Regions from separate parts of the Arthrobacter zhaoguopingii genome, predicted to be linked through region 1. Evidence: riboswitches for the same ligand, from Rfam matches in the RefSeq annotation. Region 1 holds a riboswitch; each other region holds the start of a gene.
The links. Region 1 has a riboswitch for S-adenosylmethionine ahead of sfnG (dimethylsulfone monooxygenase SfnG). Riboswitches for the same ligand answer to the same signal wherever they lie in the genome.
Positions count from the first base shown of each region.

Region 2: another riboswitch for S-adenosylmethionine. It lies ahead of GVV77_RS00260 (LLM class flavin-dependent oxidoreductase); the one in region 1 lies ahead of sfnG (dimethylsulfone monooxygenase SfnG).
Region 3: another riboswitch for S-adenosylmethionine. It lies ahead of GVV77_RS02020 (bifunctional o-acetylhomoserine/o-acetylserine sulfhydrylase); the one in region 1 lies ahead of sfnG (dimethylsulfone monooxygenase SfnG).

Region 1 covers NZ_WIAE01000003.1:142,486-144,743, reverse strand. The annotation lists gene GVV77_RS05790 (O-acetylhomoserine aminocarboxypropyltransferase/cysteine synthase family protein) at 1-154, opposite strand, end outside; gene sfnG (dimethylsulfone monooxygenase SfnG) at 154-1,308, opposite strand; SAM riboswitch class I at 1,313-1,417, opposite strand; gene GVV77_RS05780 (NAD(+)/NADH kinase) at 1,525-2,258, shown strand, end outside.
Region 2 covers NZ_WIAE01000001.1:53,871-56,128, forward strand. The annotation lists gene GVV77_RS00250 (class F sortase) at 1-287, opposite strand, end outside; gene GVV77_RS00255 (excalibur calcium-binding domain-containing protein) at 326-769, opposite strand; SAM riboswitch class IV at 978-1,097, shown strand; gene GVV77_RS00260 (LLM class flavin-dependent oxidoreductase) at 1,136-2,258, shown strand, end outside.
Region 3 covers NZ_WIAE01000001.1:460,593-462,850, forward strand. The annotation lists gene GVV77_RS02010 (glycosyltransferase family 2 protein) at 1-279, opposite strand, end outside; gene GVV77_RS02015 (VOC family protein) at 313-954, opposite strand; SAM riboswitch class IV at 1,061-1,175, shown strand; gene GVV77_RS02020 (bifunctional o-acetylhomoserine/o-acetylserine sulfhydrylase) at 1,228-2,258, shown strand, end outside.

The sequences.
Region 1 (2,258 bases):
TCTGGAGCGCGAAGAGGCTGGCGGCGTCGTTGGTGTCCTTGAAGACGAACGACGTCGTCTGGTAGATGGGGACTGCACGGGCGCCGTGCGCCGCATCGGGGGTACCGCCGGCGTGGAGCGCCCGCGTCCGGAATCCAAAGGTTCGCTCGGCCATCAGAGCCCTGCTTTCACGGTTGAGGGGGTGGGGAGGTGGAAGTCGAGGCCGGCCCGGTCCGCGAGGTCCGCCTCGAGCGCGCGGACGATTGGCAGGACATCCCGGCCGAACGCCTCGACCTCCTCCTGGAAGTGCAGGTAGCAGGTGAGCATCAGGTTCACACCCAGCTTCTTGTACTCGATGATCCGCTCGGCGATCTGCTCGGGAGTGCCGATCAGCTGGGTGCGGAAGCCGTCGTTGTATTGGATCAGGTCCTCGAAGGTGGAGTCCGCCCACATGCCCTTGCCGTCACGGGTCGAGGGGCCGGCCTCCTGGACTGCGTCCCGGAACCCTTCGACGGCCGGCCGGTGCGCCTTGGCGACGATTTCGCGGAGGGTCTCGCGGGCCTCCTTCTCGGAGTCCCGGGCGATCACGAACCCGTTGAGGCCGAAGCGCGGGTGCCGCCCGGCCGCGGCTGCCGAGGCCCGCACGCCGGCGATGTTCTCCCGGAAGCCCTCGAGGTCCTTCCCGTTGGAGAAGTACCAGTCGGCCACCCGGCCGGCGGTGGCCTGTGCCGCCGTCGAGTTTCCGCCGAAGAAAATCTCGGGGTGTGCCCGTCCGGGCACCTCGACGGGCGCCGGGCTCAGCGTGAAGTTGGTGATGTTGTAGTACTTTCCGGCCTGGCTGTAGTGCTCCTGGGTCCACAGGCCGCGCAGCACGCGGATGAACTCTTCGGTGCGCACGTACCGTTCGTCGTGCTCCAGCCAGGGGAGTCCAAAGCCGGTAAATTCGCTCTTCAGCCAGCCCGAGACGATATTGACCGCCGCCCTGCCGTTGGAGATGACGTCTGCGGTGATAATGAACTTCGCGAGCACCCCCGGATGCCACATGCCCGGGTGGACGGCCGCAATGACCTTGAGTTTTTCCGTCGCCGCGAGCAGGGCCAGTGAGAAGGCTGTGGCTTCGTGCTGCTTGTCGGCGCCGTAGGAAGCGGAATACCGGGTCTGGGACAGCGCGTACTCGAACCCGGCGTCCTCGGCGATCCGCGCAAGTTTCCGGTTGTACTCGAAGTCCCAGCCGGTGCGCTGTTCGATCGTTGAGACGACGAGCCCGCCGCTCACGTTCGGCACCCAGTAGGCGAACTTCAGGGGTTGCGAAAAATCGGCAGTGCTCATTATTCCTCCATCGATTCTGGCGGTAGCACCCTACTGTCAGCGCTGGAGGCGCTGGCCAGGGTTGCTGCGGCGTCATAGAGCCAGATCTCTCGGCCGCTCGGGATGGTTCCCCCCGAGTCTGACAGGGACGCGGCGCGGGAACCAAGAAATGTGTCGTTGCGGGTCGCGGCATTGCAGGTAAGGTTTGCTCACGCGGACGAATCGAAGGAGCTGCCGGTGGAATTACGCAGGCTGGGGCTCGTGGTGCACGGGGGCAAACGGCGGGCCATCGAGGCGGCCAAAGGGCTGACGGCGTGGGCCGGGGAGCACGGTATCGACGTCGCGGAGATCGACGTCTGGTCTCCGGACGAACACGGACACCTGAGGATCGAGCACTCCCCGCCGGGCACGTTCGACCTCGTTGTCACCATCGGCGGCGACGGCACCTTCCTGCGCGGGGTTGCAGTGGCGCAGGCCTCAAACTCTCCGATCCTGGGAGTCAACGTGGGCCGGGTGGGCTTCCTCACCGAGGTAGAACCGGAGCACCTGATTGAAGCCCTCAACGCGGTCATGGCGAACGAGGCACTTGAAGAGCGGCGCCTCACCCTCACCATGCGCTCAAGCCGGCCGCTGCGGATCCCCAAGGAACTCGGCGCACTGCTTCACTATGAGCGGGGGCCGACGACGGAGCCGCCCGAGGTCCGCGCGGACGCCGCCCAGGAGACCGGCTGGGGCATCGGCATGGACGTCACCGCACTCAATGACGTCGTCTTCGAAAAACTCACCCGCGACCGGCAGGCCAGCGTGGCGGTCTACGTCGGGTCCCGCCATTTCGTCTCCTACTCGGCCGATGCGCTCATCATCGCCACGCCCACCGGTTCGACCGCCTACTCGTTCGCGGCGGGAGGCCCGGTGGTGTCGCCCCGTGCCCAGGTCCTGGTGTTTACCCCGGTCGCTGCGCACATGGTCTT
Region 2 (2,258 bases), on a different contig from region 1:
TCGCGCAGACCGAGGCTGAGCAGCTCCGAGGTCGCGCCGGTTGACGGGATGCGGAAGGAGGCCGGCCGAGACTCGGGGAGGACAGGGAGCTCCGGAGCCGTCGTCGGCGTCTGGACCTGCGGTGCCGTCGTGGCCGGCGCGGGGGTTACCGAGGGGGGAGCCGAGCGTGTCGGCGGGTTCTCGAGCATCTTGGCCGGGGCCTCGGCGGCGCAGCCGGAGAGGAGGAAGAACGCAACCGCCGCAGCAGCCAGGCGGCTCCTGCGGCGGTCGCCGGAAGAACTGATCATGCGTAGGACGATATCCGATTCAGTTCGACAGTGGGCGGTCAGACGCTGTCGGTGCTTCGGCGGCGGACCAGGTAGGTGCCACCGGCTGCCACCGCAAGGACGAGGCCACCACCGAGGACGAGCGTGCCCGTGCTGTCGTTTGCGGGCTCCTGGGCGACGCCGGTGCCCACGCCGCCGACGGGCATCGTCGGAACCTGGGGTGGTGTCGTCGGTGCCGGCTGGTTGTTCTCCATGATGATGCGCTCAACGATGCTGGCGTCGTAGGCGGGGGTGCCGGCAGCATCGCAGCCAAAGCCGTCGTTGTCGGCGTCCAATTTCGGCTGGTAGCCGGGCGTGCCCGCCGGGATGTTGTAGACGCCTACCTGCGCCGCAGCATCACAGTTGGCGAAGGGCAGTGTCACGGCAGCCGAGGCCGGTGATGCCGAGAGTGCAGTGAAGCCGGCCGCAGCGGCAACGGCAAGGAGTGCTGAGCTCTTTTTCACTTTTATCCCCATAACTTTAGTTGTGACCAGAGTTTTCCCTGTGACGGGACATCCAGAATTCTAAGCACCCTGCATATTCCTGGGGAAGTATTTCCACCGTCCCGATATGTCTCGATGAACTAGTGATTCGGCCTGCTAAGCCTCCATGACTTACTGTGACGAACCGTTCTCGACTTCCCTGCCCGATCGCCCGTAGGGTCAAACCCAGAATCAAGAGTTCCAACGCAAAACCCTGGTTTGTTGGACGGCAACCCTCTCGCTGTAGCGGGGTGCCCCAGGTGAGGATTCGGCCCGGCCGGCGCAGATGACCGGAGGGCAAGTACGGCACTTCCTCCTGGTTGTGCCCTGAACGAGGGTTCTTTTGCCATGTCCTTATCCCCGCACGCCTCCAGCTCACCCCGCCAGATCCGCTTCAACGCCTTCGACATGAACTGCGTCGGCCACCAGTCCCCGGGGCTGTGGCGCCACCCGGAGGACCAGTCCTGGCGGTACAAGGACCTCCGCTACTGGGCCGACCTCGCTCGGACGCTCGAGAAAGGGCTGTTCGACGGCATCTTCATCGCCGACGTCCTCGGCACCTACGACGTCTACGGCGGCTCCAATGAGGCAACGCTGCGCCAGGGCACCCAGACCCCGGTCAACGACCCGTTCCTTCTGGTCTCCGCCATGGCGCTGGTGACCGAGCACCTCGGGTTCGGCGTCACCGCCGGCACCGCCTACGAGCACCCGTACCCCTTCGCCCGCCGCCTCTCCACCCTCGACCACCTCACCAACGGGCGGTTCGGGTGGAACGTCGTCACCGGGTACCTGCCCTCGGCGGCGCGGAACCTCGGGCAGACCGACCAGCTCGAGCACGACGAGCGCTACAACCACGCCGACGAGTACCTCGAGGTGCTCTACAAGCTGCTCGAAGGCTCCTGGGAGGACGACGCCGTCGTCCGCGATCCCGAAAGCGGGGTCTTCACCGACCCCGCGAAGGTGCACGGGATCGGCCACGAGGGCAAATACTTCACGACGCCGGGAATCCACCTCAGCGAACCGTCCCCGCAGCGCACCCCGGTGATCTACCAGGCCGGCGCCTCCCCGCGGGGGATCGCCTTCGCGGCGGGCAATGCGGAGGCCGTCTTCGTCGGGTCGCCGACCCGGGCGATCCTCAAGGAAACCGTCACCAAGATCCGCGACGCCGTCGAGGCCGCCGGACGCGACCGCTACTCCGTGCGCATCTACACGATGCTCACCGTCATCACCGACGAGACCGAGGAGAAGGCGCACGCCAAGCACGAGGAGTACAAGAAGTACGTCAGCTACGAGGGGGCGCTCGTGCTGCTTTCGGGCTGGCTCGGCATCGACCTGTCGGTGTACGACCCGGATGAGCCCCTGGGCAATGTGAAGTCGAACGCCATTCAGTCGGCCGTGGCGAACTTTTCCAAGGTGGAGGACGACGGCAAGCCGTGGACGGTGCGCGACATCGCCGAGTGGGCGGGCATCG
Region 3 (2,258 bases), on a different contig from region 1:
CCGGGCCACCAGCTCGAAGCCGTCGGTGATGGCACGGCGGAAACCGGTATCGCTGGCAGCCCCGGTACCCTTTACTGGTTCCTCGAGGACGGTCAGCGGGAAGCCGTCCCGGCCGGCAAGGAATCGGGCGACCCGCGCCCGGGTATCGTCGGTCGACCCATTGTCGACGACGTAGACGGAGACGCCGTCCCGGGTGTGCTGGCGGTACAGCCCCTCAAGGGTCCTGCCGATGGAGGGCTCGTTGAACGCCGGGACCACCACCGCGAGCCGTGCGACCACAGCGTTCCCCTGGACGGCTATTCCCCGTGCGGACTAGAACTCGATCTTGCCGTTGCCGGTGTCGAAGGTGACCGACATGAGTCCCGGCGTTCCGTTCGGGGCGATCCACTTCACGGAGACGTCCCCCAGCGGCGCCTCGACGGGAGTGCCAAGCCATTCGGTGACCCGCGCGCGCGATCCGGCGATGGTCAGGGAATCGAGGCGCACCGTCGAGGGGCGGGCGTTTGAGGGGTGCAGCGCCTCGGTCCCGTCGTCCCACCGCAGCAGGTACGGAACCTGGGGGTCGGCGATCAGGCCCTTGATGCCGATCTGCTGCCAGGTGAGCTCCTGGCCGTCGGGGAACTTTCGGTTGCCCGGCACCGACTGGCGCCCGAGCCGTTCCTCGAACGGGGTGAGGTCGTCGACCGCCACCACCCAGCCCATCCAGCCGCCGCCGGCCTCGGAACGCGCGCGCACGGCCTGGCCGAACGGTGCCTTGTTGGACGCGGGATGGTCGAGGACCTCGACCACCTCGACATACTGGCCGTTGGCCAGGGGCACAATCATGTTCCGGGTCCCAAAACGGGGGTGCACACCACCCTTAACCGCTTCAACGCCCAAAGCTGAGGAAATCCGGTCCGCAGTGGCGGCCAGTCCGTCGGGTTCGCAGGCATAAGATACATGGTCCAAGCGCATGGCTACATAGTGGCACTTTGTGATCCGCGTCTCGACTTAGGCAGTCCTTACTTAACGCGGAGTCACAAATTGCCCCCGCCGCGGGTTTCAGCTTTCATGGGGAAAAGGTCATGAGTGCCAGCACACAGCCCCGGCTTGCTGGCCGGCAACCCTCCACCGCGGCGGGGTGCCCCGGGTGAAGACCTGGCGGAGCGCCACACGGCGCTGCGCAAGCGCGGGTCCCCGCCGGCGGTTTCCGGCGGCGGACGGGCCCCTTCATCGACAGGGAACGCCATGTCCAGCAACTGGTCCTTCGAAACCCGCCAGATCCACGCGGGGCAGACGCCCGACGCCGCCACGGGGGCACGGGCGCTGCCCATCTACCAGAGCACGTCCTTCGTCTTCCCCAGCACCCAAAGCGCGGCCGACCGGTTCGCGCTGACCGAGCTTGCCCCGATCTACACGCGCATCGGCAATCCGACCCAGGAGGTGGTTGAGGCCCGCATCGCCTCGCTCGACGGCGGGGTGGGTGCCCTGCTGCTCGCCTCGGGGCAGGCGGCCGAAACCTATGCGATCCTCAATCTCGCCGAGGCGGGCGACCACATCGTCGCAAGCCCGAGCCTCTACGGGGGTACCTACAACCTCTTCCGGCACACCCTGAGGAAATTCGGCATCGAAACCACCTTCGTGGAGAACCCCGACGACCTGGGGCAGTGGCGCGCCGCCGTCCGGCCCAATACCAAGGCGTTCTTTGGCGAGGTCGTCTCAAACCCCCGCCAGGACGTGCTCGACCTTGAGGGGATCAGCGCGATCGCCCACGAACACGGGGTCCCCCTGATCGCCGATGCGACGGTGTCCACGCCGTACCTCATCCGCCCCATCGAGTGGGGCGCCGACATCGTCGTGCACTCCGCCACCAAGTACCTTGGCGGTCACGGCACCGCCATCGGCGGCGTCATCGTCGACTCGGGCCGCTTCGACTACGGCCGGGACCCGGAGAAATTCCCGGGTTTCAACACCCCCGATGAGAGCTATTCCGGGCTGGTGTACGCCCGGGACCTCGGCGTCGGAAGCGCCCTGGGGGCGAACCTCGCCTTCATCCTGAAGGCGCGCGTCCAGCTGCTGCGCGATCTCGGGTCCGCAATCTCCCCGTTCAACGCCTTCCTCATCGCCCAGGGGCTCGAAACGCTCAGCCTGCGGATGGAACGCCACATCGCCAACGCCCGCGCCGTTGCGGAATGGCTCGAGCTCCACGACGACGTCGAATCGGTCGCCTACGCCGGCCTGCCCTCAAGCCCCTGGTACGAGCGCGGGCTGAAGTACGG